Geotalea uraniireducens: one gene and its partner. The protein of the gene in region 1 interacts with the protein of each later gene in a pairwise test. Links are inferred from orthologs where the notes say so. Each region holds a gene or a part of one and is shown in the gene's direction. Other genes may lie near its edges.

What was found.
Region 2: the proteins of cysE (region 1) and cysK interact in binary tests that used the Escherichia coli proteins (3 or more experiments, as listed by UniProt). The link is inferred for Geotalea uraniireducens from one-to-one orthologs.

What each region holds. Positions count from the first base shown.
Region 1 is NZ_AP027151.1:3,285,577-3,288,845, reverse strand. The notes cover bases 218-3,172. They hold cysE (serine O-acetyltransferase), read left to right. Parts: upstream 218-1,333; coding sequence 1,334-2,011; downstream 2,012-3,172. Other genes in these bases: mtaB (tRNA (N(6)-L-threonylcarbamoyladenosine(37)-C(2))-methylthiotransferase MtaB), read left to right, coding at 2,559-3,172; QMN23_RS15330 (RrF2 family transcriptional regulator), read left to right, coding at 2,015-2,440; QMN23_RS15340 (hypothetical protein), read left to right, coding at 812-1,216; QMN23_RS15345 (hypothetical protein), read left to right, coding at 218-391. In the rest of the region: QMN23_RS15350 (helix-turn-helix domain-containing protein), read left to right, coding at 1-57; more of QMN23_RS15345, read left to right, coding at 23-217; more of mtaB, read left to right, coding at 3,173-3,269.
Region 2 is NZ_AP027151.1:1,134,175-1,137,274, forward strand. The notes cover bases 281-3,066. They hold cysK (cysteine synthase A), read left to right. Parts: upstream 281-1,089; coding sequence 1,090-2,043; downstream 2,044-3,066. Other genes in these bases: QMN23_RS05355 (trans-sulfuration enzyme family protein), read right to left, coding at 281-705; QMN23_RS05365 (nitrite/sulfite reductase), read left to right, coding at 2,046-3,066. Outside these bases: more of QMN23_RS05355, read right to left, coding at 1-280; more of QMN23_RS05365, read left to right, coding at 3,067-3,100.

The sequences.
Region 1 (3,269 bases):
ACGGGACAAGGAGGGCCGGATCATGGCACTGGAGACGATGAGGGTGGAGCTGACTGACCGATCTCTCGCAATTGTTGGCCGGGTGCTTCGGTTTCTCGAAGCCTATCCCGAAGACGGCGAGATGCGACTGGAACTTTTCCTGAACGATGACAAAATGGTCTGGGATACTCAGAAGGTGCAGCAAGTCACCGGCTGGAGTAACAGCAAGCTGCAGAAGCTGCGAGCGACAGGGAAACTCTCATACCTCCCCGAGAACCCTTGCGCCTATTTGCCATGGATTTTGCGGAAAGATCTAGAGAGGATGCTGGTCGGCGGGACGTTTGGTAAGCCGAAAAGGCATCGGCGGAAGAAAAAGGCGCCCGCGGCGAAAGCTGGCGGGGTGACTTTGTAAGAAGCTGTCAGATTATTACCGTTACGACTGAATATTGCAGGCAATTGTGTTGTTGGGAATGGCGTCGATCCCATCACCAGCGTTTCTTCGAGTCAATCAGGGTGGATAACAAGTAAACCCGTGATCGGCCAGGAAGGCCCGGCAAGTGACAGCATAAATGGACCGGCAAAGAGACGAAAGTGGGGTGCGGGAAACCGTGCCCTTTTTCATTGCGCAAATGCAGCCAATTCGATTACGATCATACCTCTTGAAGGGCAAGGCCGCAAACCATGGGAAGACGAAGGTGGATTTGTTAATATTTTGTTTTGGCGGTATTTTTGGAGGTATGACACGAAAATGCCGTTAGTATTTACGTTTAATATCGGCGTGTTGTGCTGTCAATTCTAACCCGGCTCCGGGCACCAGGAAAGGTTAAAGGGCTTGGTCAACGATGACCAGGCCCTTTCTCTATTTACGATCATGAGCGATGAAACGTTACAACGGCTGCTGAAACGCTTTGCCGCCGCCGCGGAGGCCCATGCGACGGCTCTGGAGACAATGGATGCGGCAAGCGCCGAACGGCATGTCGTGATGCTCGACAAGCTGTTCGCGGCGATTGTCCATTCTTCCCCCGCGGGGCGGGAGGCCCTCCTGCAGCTGGCTGAAGACTATGACGGGGCGGCTGCCGGCATGGCTGCGGTCTACTCTCTCCGCTACCGTTCCGAGCGGGCGCTGGCAGTGCTGCGTCGGCTGGCCGCCAAGCCGGGGCTGCTCGGCTTTCGCGCCAGCGTGGCGGTCGAACGGTGGGAGCAGGGTGAGTGGGAGGCGGAAGAAGGTAAAGTATAGTTGACAAAAATTGTAGGGTATGTTACCTGAATGATATGGCTTGAGGATCGTTGCTTTTCCCGATAGCCGGAATTTTCATCCCTGACTGGGGGCGGTGCCCCGGAGAAGGAACAGCCCATGTTCGCACGATTGCGGGAGGATATCCAGACGGTGCTGGAACGGGACCCGGCAGCCCGAAGCAAGCCGGAGGTCTTTTTCTGTTATCCCGGGCTGCATGCGGTCTGGTTCCACCGGCTGGCGCACCGGCTCTGGCAAGACCGGCATTATTTCATGGCCCGTCTTCTTTCCCATGTCGGGCGGCTGCTGACGGGAATCGAGATTCACCCCGGAGCGACCATCGGTCGCCGGCTGTTCATCGATCACGGCATGGGCGTGGTGATCGGCGAGACAGCGGAAATCGGCGACGACGTCACGATCTATCATGGCGTTACCCTCGGCGGAGTCAGTCTGGAAAAGAAAAAACGGCACCCGACGGTGGCCGATAACGCGGTGATCGGCTCTGGAGCCAAGGTGCTCGGGCCGTTCACGGTCGGCGCCGGCAGCAAGATCGGCTCCAATTCGGTGGTGGTCAAGGAAGTGCCGGCCAACGCCACGGTGGTCGGCATCCCCGGCCGGGTGGTCATGGCGGCGGAGAGACCGAAGGAGAAATCCGACTTTGAGCATGGCACCCTGCCCGACCCGGAAGCAAAGGCCATCTCCTGCCTGTTCGAGCAGCTGCGGGAGCTCGAACGCAAGTACAGCGAACTGGCAACCGATCACGCGGCGCTGAAACGCGAGATCGAAAAGAAGGACTAGACGATGCGACTGTCGACACGAGCCCAGTATGCGGTGCGGGCCATGGTTGACCTGGCCCTCCATTGCCAGGGGACACCGGTTTCGCTCAAGGAGATCGCCCAGCGGGAAGATATCCCGCTCAATTACCTGGAGCAGCTGTTCAACCGGTTGCGGCGCGGCAAGATCGTCGAAAGCGTGCGCGGCCCCGGCGGCGGCTACCTGTTGGCGCGGGAGAGTTCCGAAATCCTGGTGGGGGAGATCGTCGCGACGGTGGAGGAGCCGCTGAACCCGGTTTCCTGCATGGACGCGGCGACGGGGCGCTGCAGCCGCCCGGCCGCCTGTACGACCCACAATGTCTGGCAGAAACTCGGCGAGCGGATCAAGACGTTTCTCGATTCGATTACCCTTGAAGACCTGGTGGCCGAAGCCCGCGGCCGGCATGACGAGTAGGCCGTCCCCCGCTGTTTTCCCCGCTTACCTTTCACCCGTTGTGCGATATCCCGGCAGCTCCGGCATGGTGGCGCCGGGGAGCGCCTCGTTGCGGCCCGGTACCGAAGGAACCTGATCGATGGAAAAAGTTGCCATAACCACGCTCGGTTGCAAGATCAACCAGTTCGAATCGGCCGCCATCTGCGAAAGCCTGGACCGGGAAGGGTTCCAGCTGGTTCCCTTCGAGGAGGCCGCCGATATCTACGTGATCAATACCTGTACGGTTACCGCCAGAACCGACGCGGAATCACGGCGGCTCGTCCGCCGGGCGCTCCGCCGCAATCCGGCCGCTCGGGTGGTCGTGACCGGCTGCTATGCCCAGGTGGCGCCGGAAGAACTCAGCGTCTTGCCGGGGGTGACGCTGGTGGTCGGAAACAGTGAAAAGCGGGGGCTGGTCGAGCTGCTGAAGGAAGCCTCGCCGGCTCAGGTGCACGTTACCGACATTTCCCGGGAGCGGACCGCCGCGGGGTTGATCCTCGAAAGCTTCGCCGAACATACCCGGGCCTTCCTCCAGGTCCAGAACGGCTGTGATGCCTTCTGCTCCTACTGCATCGTCCCATATGCCCGGGGACGAAACCGGAGCGTGCCGCCCGACGAGGCGCTTGCGGGGGTACGGAGCTTTGCCGGCCGCGGCTTCCAGGAGGTGGTGCTGACCGGCATCCACCTCGGCAGCTACGGGACCGATCTCGAACCGCCGACCTCGCTGCTGGCGCTTCTGGAGGCGATTGAACGGCAGCAGCTCGTGCCGCGGCTGCGGATTGGCTCGGTGGAGCCGAACGAAGTGAGCGAC
Region 2 (3,100 bases), 2.2 Mb from region 1 along the record:
GCAGTCCTGGGGGCCGAGCACCGCGCCGACGGCGTTCTGGTGGAACTTCAGCCGTTCGGCGAGCGCCGGGTCGCGGACTACCGCCAGGCCGCAGACCGTGTCGTTGTGGCCGGCGAGGTACTTGGTGCCGCTGTAGACGGCGATGTCCGCCCCGAGCGCCAGCGGCCGGAGCAGGTAGGGGGTGAGGAAGGTGTTGTCGACGATACAGAGCAGCCTCTGTTCCCGGCAGAGGCCGGCCAGGGCGGCGATGTCGGCCACCTTGAGCAGCGGGTTGGTCAGCGATTCGACGAACAGGCCGCGGGTGGTGGGGCGAAGCGCCGCCCGCACCGCCGCCGGGTCGCTGGTGTCGACGTAGCTGAATTCGAGGCCGTACTGGGGGAGAATCTGCTCGAACAGTCGGTAAGTGCCGCCGTAGAGGTCTTCGGTGACGATCAGGTGGTCCCCCTGGCTAAACAGCAGGAGCAGGGCGGCGATGGCCGCCATCCCCGAGGCGTAGGCAAAGCCGGCGGTGCCGCCGTCGAGGCGGGCGATCCCCTCCTCCAGCGCCTGGCGGGTCGGGTTCCCCGAGCGGCTGTAGTCGTAGCCGGTGCTCTGGCCGAGCCCTGGGTGGCGAAAGGTGGCGGTCTGGTAGATCGGCACGGTCACCGCGCCGGTGCGGGTGTCCCAGTCGAGGCCGATGTGGGCGGCCGTGGTTGCTGCATGCATGATGCACCTCCAAAAAAAAGTCCCCTGCCGGGGGTAATCGGAAGGGGACTCCTCTGGGGGTCCGTGCTTCCTTATCTCCCGGAACCCGCTGGTTCCGCAGGACTTGGCACCTTCCCCTGGCGGGGGGTTGCCGCGACGTCATCGGGCCTGTCCCTCGGTCGCTCTCGATAAGAAAATCGGTTTTGGTTGTGGTACTGCAGGTACTGCCGATGATTATTGTTTACCGCCACACTAATAAAAAGTCAACACCAAAAATTATTAACATGAACAGTATGTGCAGCTATTAAATAAATATATAGTTGACACATATGTTCGGTTAATGTTAATTGGTTACCATAGTAAATAGCTAAACAACTATCGCCGGCAAGGGAAAGGGCACACGTCATGGCACACATTTACGGGGACAATTCGCGATCGATCGGCAACACGCCGCTGATCCGGCTCAACCGGGTCACGGAGGGGGCGCGGGCGACGGTGCTCGCCAAGGTGGAGGGACGCAACCCCTCCTCTTCGGTGAAGTGCCGGATCGGCGCCAGCATGATCTGGGCCGCCGAAGCGCGCGGCGTGCTCCGGCCGGGAGTGGAGATCATTGAGCCGACCAGCGGCAACACCGGCATCGCCCTCGCCTACGTGGCCGCCGCCCGCGGCTACCGGCTGACCCTGACCATGCCGGAAACGATGAGCATCGAGCGGCGCCGGCTCCTGGCGGCCCTCGGCGCCAATCTGATCCTCACTCCCGGGGCGGAGGGGATGAAGGGGGCGGTGGCCCGGGCGGAGGCGCTCGCCGCCGCCGAGCCGGCGCGCTATTTTCTCCCCCAGCAGTTCCGCAATCCGGCTAATCCGGCGATCCACGAGCAGACCACCGGCCCGGAGATCTGGCAGGATACCGACGGCGCCATCGACGTGCTGGTGGCGGGGGTCGGCACCGGCGGGACGATCAGCGGCATCTCCCGCTACCTGAAGCGGACCCGGGGGAAACAGATCCTCTCGGTGGCGGTGGAGCCCAGGGAGAGCCCGGTGATCGGCCAGCGCCTTGCCGGCCGGGAGCTGCAGCCGGCGGCACACCGCATCCAGGGGATCGGTGCCGGCTTCATCCCGGAGAACCTCGACCTGACGCTGCTCGACCGGGTCGAGCCGGTGGAGAGCGGCGAAGCGATCGAGTTCGCCCGGCGGCTGGCGCGGGAAGAGGGGCTTTTGGTCGGCATCTCCAGCGGCGCTGCCGCGGCGGCGGCGGTCCGGCTGGCCCGGCGGGAGGAGTTCGCCGGCAAGACCATTGTCGTCATCCTGCCGGACGGGGCGGAGCGCTACCTCTCCACCCCTTTGTTCGAGGGGCTCTAGCCATGGCGACCACGGGAACGGCCTATCGGCTGGACGGCGTCTATCCCCAGCGGCAGGAGGGGTTTTTCATGCAGCGGATCAAGCTGCCGGCGGGGGTCCTCTCGGCCGAGCAGGCCCGGGCGGTGGCCGGGATCGCCGAGCGGTTCGGCCGCGGCGAGCTGCACCTCACCAGCCGCGGCAGCATCGAGATCCACTGGGTACGGGAACCGGCGCTGCCGGAGCTGAAACAGGCGCTGGCGGCGGTCGGCCTCACCTCGCGGGGGGCCTGCGGCGGGGCGGTGCGCGGGGTGAGCTGCGGCAGTCCGGCCGGGTATCCGCTGCTGGAGACCCTGGCGCGGCGGCTGCAGCGGCACTTTGCCGGCAATCCCCGCTTCGAGCGGCTGCCGAAGAAATTCAAGATCGGCCTCGAAGCCGACGAGCGGAGCGGGCGGCACCTGATCCAGGACGTGGGGCTGGTGCTGGCGCAGCAGGATGAGGGGGAGGGCCGCTACGACGTCTGGGTGGCCGGCGGGCTGGGGCGGGAGCCGCAGCCGGGCTTCCTCCTGGTGCCGGCGCTCACCGGGACGCGGCTGATCCCGCTCCTCGAAGCGATCATCCGGGTCTACGCCGCCCACACCCCGGCCGGCAAGCGGCTCAAGCACCTGGCCCGGGAACTGGGGCGGGAGGAGCTGGCGCGGCGGATCTTCGCCGAGCCGACGGCGACGGAGGAGTTGCCGCCGGTCGGCGGCCTGCCGGAGTACCTCCTGGCGCCCGGCGAGCGGTTGGAAGCCACCTGCTTCGCCGGCCGGCTCACTGCCGGCGAACTGCGCCGGCTGGCCGACTTTGCCGTCCGCTGGGCCGGCGGGGTGCTGACGGTGACCGGCGGCCAGAATATCGCCTTCGCCCTGGCGGCCGGCGTCGATGCCGCCGCGGCGCGGCAGGCGCTGGCCGGGGCCGGCTTTGCCGGCAGCGCGCCGGAAGAGCGGATCGCCTGCCGGGTCTGCCCCGGCAGCCACGAATGCCTGATGGGGCTCGCCCCGACCCGCGACCTGGCCCGGAGCATCCTGGCTGCGCTCGG